3 regions of the Mycobacterium toneyamaense genome follow, and region 2 is predicted to be linked to each of the others. Evidence: predicted binding sites of a transcription regulator. Region 2 holds the regulator's gene; each other region holds the start of a gene.
What was found. The regulator LexA, encoded in region 2, represses DNA repair genes until DNA is damaged. The targets are predictions, from matches to a motif close to CGAACANNTGTTCG.
Positions count from the first base shown of each region.

Region 1: the regulator LexA is predicted to act here: its motif matches at 1,890-1,903, upstream of ACZ5IQ_RS18385 (HNH endonuclease signature motif containing protein).
Region 3: the regulator LexA is predicted to act here: its motif matches at 2,244-2,257, upstream of ACZ5IQ_RS21945 (error-prone DNA polymerase).

Region 1 covers NZ_AP040333.1:3,831,868-3,835,566, reverse strand. Annotated here, with positions in the region: gene ACZ5IQ_RS18395 (Ig-like domain-containing protein) at 1-564, opposite strand, end outside; gene ACZ5IQ_RS18390 (IclR family transcriptional regulator) at 728-1,624, opposite strand; gene ACZ5IQ_RS18385 (HNH endonuclease signature motif containing protein) at 1,907-3,310, shown strand; gene ACZ5IQ_RS18380 (F420-dependent biliverdin reductase) at 3,482-3,699, opposite strand, start outside.
Region 2 covers NZ_AP040333.1:2,679,948-2,683,646, forward strand. Annotated here, with positions in the region: gene ACZ5IQ_RS12935 (LGFP repeat-containing protein) at 1-1,293, shown strand, start outside; gene lexA (transcriptional repressor LexA) at 1,360-2,049, opposite strand; gene ACZ5IQ_RS12945 (LysM peptidoglycan-binding domain-containing protein) at 2,301-2,774, shown strand; gene nrdR (transcriptional regulator NrdR) at 2,886-3,350, shown strand; gene ACZ5IQ_RS12955 (alpha/beta fold hydrolase) at 3,357-3,699, opposite strand, start outside.
Region 3 covers NZ_AP040333.1:4,548,067-4,551,765, reverse strand. Annotated here, with positions in the region: gene ACZ5IQ_RS21960 (DUF998 domain-containing protein) at 1-428, shown strand, start outside; gene ACZ5IQ_RS21955 (GNAT family N-acetyltransferase) at 513-1,754, shown strand; partial or broken gene ACZ5IQ_RS21950 (BlaI/MecI/CopY family transcriptional regulator) at 1,782-2,162, opposite strand; gene ACZ5IQ_RS21945 (error-prone DNA polymerase) at 2,272-3,699, shown strand, end outside.

The sequences.
Region 1 (3,699 bases), 1.2 Mb from region 2:
GGCAGCAGGTTTCGCGGCGGTCACCGCCGCGGTCGAGGTGGGTGCCGGGTTCGTCTTGGGGTTGGTCTGGCTCGTCGCGGCGGTCGGCTGGGGGACCGACACGGCAGGTTTGGGTACCGCGTTGCGAAGTTGGTTCTGCCGGGACTTCTTGATCGTCGGCTTCGCGGTTTCGGCCGGATTGCCGGACCCGGGCTTCGTCGTGGCCGGCTTCTGTTCGGGGGTGTCGCTGTCGCCGGGCTTCGGGGTCTCGGTGTCCCCGGGCTTGTCCGGCGTCGTCGCGGAGGCTGCGTCCTGATCGCTCTTGGCCGCCGAATCCTTCTGGCGCTTGGGCTTTTTCGCCTTCTTGGTGGGCTTTTCCGCCTTTGGCTTGGTGGCCGGCGACGGTTTGTCGGTCGACGACGCGGAGGTGCCGGTGCTGGTGTCGGCGAGGCAGATGGCAGGACTGTTCGCGACGGCGATGCCGATGCCGAGGGCAACGGCCAGTGCGCCTACGCGGCCGATGAACCGGGCGTGACCCGATCCGGCCGAGCTACCAATGCGATGCAGCGTCGTCGCTGTGTCCATCCATGCTCCCGATATAGTGACGAATAGTTGGCAGTTAAGTGCCAAATAATTGGCGACGGGCAGATGGTAAGCATCCCGGCGACAGCCGCGCAAGCATTGATTTCCGGTGAGTGGGTCGCGAAAGTGCCCGCCGGTTGACCGGCGGGTGGCGCAGTGGTGATGACTAGTGCTGGCTGAGCTTTGCTGCGGCCGAGCGCAATTCGTGGATGTACCGCGCGCGATCGGCGGCGCTCACCGACGGATCCAGCGGTCCGAGCTGTACCTCGTAGGCGGGATGGCCGGCTGCGTTGTCCACGGCGGTGCTCAGATAGCTCACGGCCAGTGGCTCGGGTGATTCGAGCTGCGCTGTGCTGTAAGGCTTACCGCCGAGGCTGACCAGTGTCTCGAAAACCCGCTGCCGGAGCGCACTGCGCCGGGGGTGCTCGGAGAGCAGTTCGGCGACATCGCCCAGTACGCCCAGCACCTCGGGGTTGGAATCGCCGAAATCGAATATCGCGACGCCGTCCCTGCGGAGTTGGTCGAGCAGGTTGCTGAAGTCGGCGCGCTGCTCCTGTGGCGCTCCGGCCAGCCACTGTTGCTGGCTTGCCGCGTCGCGGCGCGCGATCACCGTCGCGCCGGCCGGCGGCGTCAACGGTAGGCGGACGCCGACACTCACACCGCCCGGGATGTGGCCGACGCCGCGCACCACGCTGACGAACGTCATCTCGGTGGTGCCGACCATGGCCAGCGACACGCCACACTTGGTGGCATGTGCCAGGTCCTGCAGGACCTCGGTGTGGTTGTCCGGCAGGGGCAGGGCATTGCGCACGGCCTCGGCGACGCCGAGCATGCCCGGTCCGAGCGTGTAGCTCCGATCGGCAAGGCGCACAACCCAACCCGCGCGCTCCAGGGCCAGCAGGATCGAGGTGACGGTCGCGCGGTTGAGGTCGAGTCGGGACGCGATGGAGGCCACCGAACTCGGTTCGGACTGCTGCGCCAGGAGTTCGATGATGCTGACGACGCGGTCGGTGGGCGGTGAGCCTGCGCGTGCGCTGTCTTCCAGCGGAGTGCCGCGTGCCATCGATGCTCCTGCCGGTCTGGGGACGCTGAGCATCTTATGACGAATAGTTGTCGCAGTTGTGGACCGTGGCCGTCTGGTGGTCGGTTTTGCTGATGGCTGCAGTCTCGGTGTCGCGTCTGCGGACATCTCGCCGACCGAGTGCTGGCCGACAATCAGGTTGCTCTTGTCCTGAGTCGTCGTGCGCCAAAAAACTTTGGTCACTTTGTTTGCGCTGGTCACGCTGGGCAACTAGGGTCTCTTTCGTCACACCGAATTGTCGGCGGTTCGAACTATTGTTCGAATATGCCTTCCGACCGTGCCGCTGTCCTGACCGCCTACGCGGCGCTCGAGGACGCGGTCGTGGCGGTCAACAATCTCGACTACACCGGCCTGGACGTGCGGACGCTGTTGGAGGTGCAGTCGCGCCGCGAAACCCTTAAGTGCGCGGCCGAGGCGGTCGATCACCAGATTCTGGCGGCGGCACAGACCCAGGCCGCGGCCAAAGACATCGGGGCCAAAGATTGGCCTGAGGTGCTGCATGTGCGGTTGCGGATCAGTCGGGAGGAGGCCCGCCGCCGGGTCCGCGATACGGATAATCTGGGCCCGCGGTCAGCGATCACCGGGGAGCCGTTGGGTCCGGTGTGGGAGCTGGTCGCCGCCGCGCTCGGTGAGGGGGCGATCAACGGTGAGCATGTGCAGGTGATCACCTGGTTTTTCGGGAAGTTGCCGTTGTGGGCGGCCGACCCGGTCACTCTCGCCCAGTGTGAGGCGGATCTGGTGGCCGATGCCCGAATCAAAACCCCCGAGGACCTCCGCAAAGTCGCTGCTGATCTGTTGTATCGGCTGGATCAGGACGGGCCCGAGCCTGACGACTCTGAACCCGACCCGAAACGCGCCATCAACCATGGCAAGCAGCGCTCCGATGGCACCTCCGAGGTCAGCGGCACCATCGACGCCGAGACCCGTGCTTATTGGGATGCGATCTACGACAAATGGGCCGCCCCCGGCATGTGCAACCCCGCCGACGCCGTGCCCTGCATCTCGGGTACACCGACCCAGGAACAGATCGACAACGACACCCGTACCGCCGCCCAGCGCCGCCATGACGCGTACAAGATGGTCGGCCGCATGATCCTGAAGACCGGCATGCTCGGCGAACACAACGGATTTCCTGTCGCGGTGATCGGCACCTGTACCGTCACCGACCTCGAGAAGCGCACCGGCATGGCGCTCACGCACACCGGCACGAAACTCCCGGTCAAAGACCTGGTTCAGATGGCCGCCGCCGGAGCCGACCACTACCTCGTCGTCTTTGACGACCACACCGAACAACCGCTGTACATGGGCCGAGCACGTCGTACCGCCACTGTCGCCCAACGTTTCGCTTTGTTCGCCCGCGACCTGGGCTGCACCAAACCCAACTGCACCGCCCCCGCATCGCGCTCTCAGGCCCATCACGTCAACACCAACTGGCGCGATGACGGACCCACCGACATCACCAACCTCACCCTGGCCTGCGGGCCCCACAATCGCCTGGCCGACACCGGCGGCTGGACCACCACCATGGGCCCCGACGGCCGCATCCACTGGACCCCACCACCACTCTTAGATGTGGGCCAGCCAAGAACCAACCACTACTGTCATCCGACGCTCTACCCGGCGGAGAGCGGAGACGAGGGTGGCGAAAGTGACAGTCCCGCAAGGTGATACAGCGTCACTGACGCTCAACGGCACGACACCACGTCGCGCCGGCGGTGCCGCATCCGCTGCGGCACCTGCACACGTGTCACCCGGAACCGTTGAAATCAGAGCGATTGCGCTGGGCGTCGGACCGTCACCACAATCGGCAGGTCTCCGGAGCCGAGACTGAAAAGCGGACTACGCCTCGCCGCGGTCCAGCAGCTCGCTGGAGCCGAGGACGCGTTCGATGCGGACCTCGATCACCACGCGCCGCGGGTTCACCCGCGGGGTGCGGTAGCGCTGGGCGTAGCGCAGTTCGGCGTCGCGGACGTCGTCGGCGTCGTTGCTGACGGTCGACTTGCCTTCGAGGGACAGCCACCGGGCACCGTCGACCTGACTCAGCACGGCGACACCGC
Region 2 (3,699 bases):
TTCGTCGTCCGCGGCGCGATGAACGCGGCGTGGGACAAGCTCGGTGGCGCGACCGGCAAGCTCGGCGCGCCGACCGCCGATCAGACCGTCAGCGGCGACGTCGTCAGCCAGAAGTTCACGGGCGGTTCGATCTCGTGGAACAAGTCCAGCCGTGCGTTCAGCACCGAGCCGGCAGAACTGGCGTCGCAACTGAGCGGCCTCCAGGTGCCCAGTGTCGATCTGCCGGGTGGCGTGACCTCGCAGGCCGATGAGTCCGGCAAGTGGTACCAGTTCCACTGGTGGTGGCTGCTGGCGATCATCCCGCTGTTGCTGGTGGTGGTCGGCATCGTGATCGCGGCACTGCTGCGGCGCCGGCGGAATGCCGGTCAGGACGCCATCGACGACCAGGACGCGTACGACTACGACGACCACGAGTTCGGCGACGGCGAGTACGGCGACCCGCAGTATGCCGATGGCGGCGCCGACAGCGAGTACGGCGACGAGTACGCGGCCGAGGACCAGCAGTTCGACAACCCGCACGGCGGCCCCGCGTTCCAGAGCAACCCTGATGTCATCGACACCGCGCCGACGGTGTACCCGGATTTCACGGCCGAACAGCCCACTGAAACGCCGGCCGAGACGGCCGAGGGTGAGCGGTCCGAGGAGGTGCCCGAGGCGCAGGCCGAAGCCGAGGCCCAGCCGGTGGACGCGGCCGAGCCCACCGAGCCGGAGCCGGAGCCGGACGCCGACGAATCCGCCGACGAGCCGACGACATCGGTGCAACTGCCCGACGCCCTGCGTCGCGGCGGTGCGGCGGCAGGCCTCACCGCGGCCGGGTTGGCGGGCTTCGCGGGCCTACGGCCCCGGGACCCCGGCGACCGCGTCTGGGCAGCGCCGGCCGACGGCCGCGACGCCGACGCCCAGGCCGGTGACGAGTGCGCGCCCGAGCCGCAAGAACAGGCCCCCGAGGTCGAGGCGGCTGAGACACCGGCAGCGGAACCGGCCACCGAGACGCCCGTGGACGAGCCTCCTGTGCACGAGCCGCCTGCGGTCGCGACACCGCCGGAGGAGACGGTGGTGGCCGGTCCCGCCAGCGGCAGACACCATGCGCTGGGGGCCGAGGAACCCGAGACCGCGCAGATGTCGTTCCGCGTGGCCACCGGTGCCGAGCCGCCCGAGGGCTATGACATCAAGGCCAATACGGAGTCGGGTTTGTACTGGGTGCCGGGGTCTCCCGGATATGCCGAGGCGCCTGTCCAAATCTGGTTTGCCAGTGAGGAATTCGCGGTCACCAACGGGTTCATCCGCGGCTGACCGGAGTCACGACTGAGCCCCGCTGCGAGCGACTGCAGCGGGGCTCATCTGTAGGTCTGGCCGGCGTCAGATCTTGCGGATGACGGTCACGACCTTGCCGAGTACGACCGCGTCGTTGCCCGGGATCGGATCGAACGCCGGGTTGTGCGGCATCAGCCACACCTGGCCCTTCGTGCGCTTGAAGGTCTTCACCGTGGCCTCGCCGTCGATCATCGCCGCGACGATGTCGCCGTTGTCGGCCACGTTCTGCTGCCGCACGACGACCCAGTCGCCGTCGCAGATCGCGGCGTCGATCATCGACTCGCCGACGACCTTCAGCAGGAACAACGAGCCCTCGCCCACGAGTTCGCGGGGGAGCGGGAAGACGTCTTCGACGGCCTCTTCGGCCAGGATCGGGCCACCGGCCGCGATCCGGCCGAGCACCGGGACGAAGGTCGGCTCGGGCAGCGCGTCCGAACCGGCGACATCGGTGGTGATGGTGGCTCCGGTCGAATCGTCCGCGCCGCGCACGTCCACCGCGCGCGGGCGGTTCGGGTCACGGCGCAGGTAGCCCTTCTTCTCCAATGTGCGCAGCTGGTGGGCCACCGACGATGTCGAGGTGAGACCGACGGCGTCACCGATCTCCCGGATGCTGGGCGGATAACCGCGCGTGGTGACCGAGGTGCGGATGACATCGAGGATGGTCCGCTGGCGCTCGGTGAGGCTGCTGGACCGTCCGCCTGCCTGGGTGTCCGGGGTATCGGTGCTGTCGCTCATGGAGACGAATCTAGCCCAGCGCACCCGATTCATCAAACATGTGTTCGAGATCGGGCGGCTCGGCGTGTCGCGGGCGTGATCCGGTGGTGACGTCGTGAAAGGGGTGGCGGAGTCGGGGTACGGAACTTGTCGGTGGGTGGTCGTATCGTTCGCAACAGTTCGATCACATGTTCTACCCTTCGAACATTTGGGCGATATAGTCGAACACAAGAGCGATCGAACCTATGTACGAACTCCTGAGAGGAACCGACATGACCGTCATCACCCGCGAATACCCGACCGACGTCGTCGTCCGCACCGTGCCTCGGCGTTCAGATGTCAACCGGCACCGCCAGGCCCGGCTGCGGCCGGCCGGCGCGCGTCCCTCGGGCGCGGCCTTCCGGCACCGGGGTACGGGCGTGCTGACGTCGCGTGCCTCGCACCGCCGCAATCCGATCACCCCGTTGACCACGGTGATGCTGGCCCTGGTCGCGGCCGGGATCACGGTGTGGCTGGGTCTGGTGGCGCAGTTCGGCGAAGCGGTCCAGCCGACTTCTTCGACGGCCTCCGTGCCCGCGCAGCTCGCGGTGGTCCGGGTGCAGACGGGGGAGTCGATCCAGCAGGTCGCGCGGCGGGTGGCGCCCGACGCGCCGGTCAGTGCCGTCGTCGACCGCATCAAGGAGCTGAACAAGCTCCCGTCGGTGGCCCTGAACGCCGGGCAGACGCTGATCGCGCCGGTCGGCTGAGGACAGTCCGTGCGCGCGTCGATCGGCACGGCGCCCGGCCGCGTCAGAGCGGCACGGGTAGGCTCGAGACCGTTCGAAACGGTCGATTGTCGGTGCGGCGAAGGAGCGGTGATGCACTGTCCGTTCTGCCGGCATCCGAACTCGCGTGTAGTCGATTCACGAGAAGCTGACGAAGGGCAGGCGATTCGGCGTCGCCGGTCATGCCCGGAGTGCGGTCGCCGGTTCACCACGGTGGAGACCGCAGTCGTCGCGGTGGTCAAACGCAGCGGCGTCACCGAACCGTTCAGCCGGGACAAGGTGATCAAGGGCGTACGGCGCGCCTGCCAGGGGCGGCAGGTCGACGACGATGCCCTGAACCAGTTGGCGCAGAAGGTCGAAGATGCGGTGCGGGCCACCGGATCTCCCGAAGTGCCGAGCCATGAGGTCGGGTTGGCGATCCTCGGTCCTCTGCGTGACCTCGATGAGGTCGCCTATCTGCGGTTCGCGTCGGTGTACCGCTCATTCTCGTCCGCGGAGGACTTCGAACGCGAAATCGAGGCGCTGCGGGCGCACCGCGGTGTGACGTCGTCGGGCTGACGGCAGCTAGGTCGCGCTGCGCTCGTCGGTCTCCATGGCGTCGAGAACCGCATACTTCGTATCTTGCGGGGCGTCGATGGACTTCGCGGTGACACCGGTCTGCAGGAGTCCGCGCAGCGCATCACGGTCGTAGACCGACGGCGCCGTCGTGTCGATGAATTCCTCGATGAGTTTCACGAACCGATCGGGGTCGTCGTGAAATGGGAAATGTCCTGAGTTGTCGAAGAACTCGAGCCGGGAGCCCGGCATCGCGGCGTGGGCGAGTTCTCCGTGGGCGGCCGGGATGACGGCATCCTGGGTGCCCCAAACCAATTGCACCGGAATGGCTTCGGTCAAATAACATCGGTCC
Region 3 (3,699 bases), 1.9 Mb from region 2:
GCGGGCTTGCCGTCGCGGCCTTTCCGGTCACGGTGAGCGCCAACGAAAGTACCCATCTGCTGGCGGCCGGTGGCGGCCTCATCGCATTGGCGCTGGTGCCGATTCTGGGTATGAGCAGCGCGGCGGCAACCCCGCTGGTGTGTCGTCCGCGCTGTGCTCTGACCGCGACGCTGGTGCTGTGCGTCCTCGTGCTGTGGGTCTATTACGAGGCCAGGCACGGCGTCTTTCTCGGCTTGGCCGAACGGCTCACCGCGGTGACCGAACTGGCGTGGCCGCTGGTCGTCGTGGTGTGTGCCAGACGCGCCGAGCAGGCAATCACCAGGCCGCTCACCGCGGCTGTGACCGGCTACGTGCCGGCGACGCCTGACAGTGCACTGTGCCGCACGCGAATGACGCTCGGCGACAGGCTATCTGCTCCGGCCGCATGACCGAAACCATTGCTGGTGTTGGCTTTTCGTCCGCCCCGAATAATCAGATGACTTCAGCGGGGGCGCCGTGATATCCGTTGGTACATGACTGATTTGACGCTGCGCTGTGTCAGCGACAGCGATGATTTCGATGCGTTCATGGCTACGTCGTACGGCGTGTTCTTGCAGGATCCGCAGCAGGACGAGATCGACCTGATGCGCGCCTTCACCGAGTACGACCGCATGTTCGGTTTCCACGACGGCACCCGTTGGGTGTCCACCGCAGGGGCTTTCGGGAAGCAGGTGGTGCTACCCGGTGGGGCGACCACGGCGGTGGCTGCCGTCACCGCCGTCACGGTGTCGTCCAGCCATCGACGCCGCGGCCTGCTCACCGCCATGATGCGCCACCAACTCGAGGACATCCGAGACCGCGGAACCGAGGCGCTGGCCATGCTGTACGCATCTGAGGCCAGCATCTATGGGCGCTTCGGTTACGGCATGGCGGTACCGGTCGCGGAGCTCTCCGGCAATGTGCGTGAACTGGGATTCCGCGCGGACGTCCAGCGAGGCGACGGCTCGGTGACGCACGTCGACGCCGAGACGTTGCTGGCCAGCGGCCCCGAGATTCACCAGCGCGCGATCGCACAGCGGCCCGGTCTGATGGAGCGGCCGGGTCCGTGGTGGGACAACTGGATCCACGACAACGAGGTGCGGCGCAAGGAGTTCGGCAAGCTTCGCTTCCTCCTGCACCACGAGGCCGACGGTACCGCCAGCGGATTCGCCATCTACCGGCCCAAGGTCAACTGGAGCGACCGCGGGCAGCCCGACAGCGAGATCCGGATCCAAGAAGTGGTGGCCACCAATCCCCATGCGTACACGGAGATTTGGCGCCATCTCCTGGATATGGATCTGATCAGGACCGTCGCATACGACGGTGCCGCAGTCGATGAGCCGCTCCTCGGCCTGGTGGCCGACCGGCGCGCGCTCGCCTGCCAGGTCAGAGACGGCATCTACGTACGCCTGGTGGATCTGCCTCGGGCACTGGGTTTGCGCAGCTACGCCGCTCCGGTCGACGTGGTGCTGGACATCGCCGATGAGTTCTGTCCGTGGAACACCGGCCGGTGGCAGCTACGTGGCGGACCTGATGGCGCCGAATGCGAAAGCACCACGGCGCCGGCGGATATCGCCATGTCGGTACGTGATCTCGGCGCCGTATACCTCGGCGGGGTTGGCCTGCAGGCGCTGGCGAATGCAGGATCCGTTCGTGAGCTCACCCCGGGTTCGGTGCACTGCGCCGCTGTCGCCTTCGGCTGGCCCATCGCTCCGGGTGTGCCCGACGATTTCTAGCGATTCCGCGATGCGCCTGGATACCAGGCGCACCGCGGGATCCACGGCGGCGAGTGCCTGCCGCAGTACATCGACCTCGTCAGCCCTGACCTGTGTGACGAAGTGGACCAGGGCTGCGTGCCGGTCGCTCTGCTCGGCGGCTTGTCCGAGCGCGTCGACCATGAGGCCGGCCACCAGCTGATCACGGCTGCGCGACGCGACGTAGCGGTGTGCCCGATCATCGCGGAGTTGGCGGACCACGCCCTTGCCGGCGAGTCTGCGCAGCACCGTCATGACGGTGGTGTACGCGAGTTTGCGTTCGGCGCAGATGGCGTGATGGACCTCGCGAACGGTCTGTGGCCCGTCCGCGTCCCAGAGGTGATCCATCACCTCGCGTTCCAGATTGCCCAAGTGCCTCAGCATGGCCATCGTCAGTCCCTCTCTGGCGCCCTTTGGGATCTAGTCGCACGGGAGGCCACTGAGTTCCCGCGGACCAGGACATCTAGCGTTCGAACAAAGTTTCGAATACTCTGATGTGGTGGGTTGGCACAATGGGCCGCCGAGCTGGGCGGAGATGCAGCGGGTGCTCGAGGGTAAACCTCGGGTGGCCGGCGCTTCCCCCGAGTCGCCGGCCGACGGCGGCGACAGCCCGGCGTGGTCGCGTAAGCGCGGTGACTATCGGCCGGTCAACCGCCCGGCGCGGCCGGGAACATCGGTGCCGTATGCCGAGCTGCACGCCCACTCCGCGTACAGCTTCCTCGACGGCGCCAGTACGCCGGAGGAGCTGGTGGAGGAGGCCGTCCGGCTGGATCTGCGGGCCATCGCACTGACCGATCACGACGGGCTCTACGGTGTCGTGCGTTTCGCCGAGGCCGCCAAGGAACTCGACATGGCGACGGTTTTCGGCGCCGAACTGTCGCTCAGCAACACTCCACGCACCGAGTTGCCCGACCCGCCCGGGCCGCATCTGCTGGTCCTGGCTCGCGGGCCCGAGGGGTATCGGCGGCTGTCGCGGGAACTGGCCCGGGCGCATCTGGCCGGCGGCGAGAAGGGGGTGCTGAGTTACGACCTGGACACCCTCACCGAGGCCGCCGGCGGGCACTGGCAGATCTTGACCGGCTGCCGTAAAGGCCATGTGCGCCAAGCCCTGTCGTCAGGTGGTACGGAAGCGGCGGACGCGGCGCTGGCCGATTTGGTGGACCGGTTCGGCGCCGACCGGGTGACCATCGAACTGACCCACCACGGGCATCCGCTCGACGACGAACGCAATGCGACGCTGGCCGAGCTGGCGCCGCGGTTCGGCCTCGGCGTCGTCGCCACCACCGCCGCGCATTTCGCCGCGCCGTCGCGGGGAAAGCTGGCGATGGCGATGGGCGCCATCCGGGCCCGCAACTCGATGGACGAGGCCGAAGGCTGGCTGGCCCCGCTGGGCGGGTCGCACCTGCGGTCCGGGGCGGAGATGGCCCGGCTGTTCGCCCACCACCCGGGTGCGGTGACGAACGCTGCCGAACTGGGGGAGCAGTGCGCGTTCGAATTGCGTTTGATCGCACCGAAATTGCCGCCGTTCGACGTGCCGGAAGGGCATACCGAGATCAGTTGGCTGCGTGAGCTGGTGGCGGAGGGGGCGGCCCGTCGCTACGGCTGGAAACCGGACGCGGACCGGGAGAAGGCGTACCGGCAGATCGAACATGAGCTCAAAATCATTGGGCAGCTGGAGTTTCCGGGCTATTTCCTGGTGGTGCACAGCATCACCGAGTTCTGCCGGAACAGTGACATCCTGTGTCAGGGCCGGGGGTCGGCCGCCAACTCGGCGGTCTGTTACGCACTGGGGATCACGAACGTCGACCCGGTGGCCAACGAGCTGCTGTTCGAACGGTTCCTGTCCCCGGCGCGCGACGGCCCGCCGGACATCGACATCGACATCGAATCGGACCTGCGCGAGAACGTCATCCAGTTCGTCTACCAG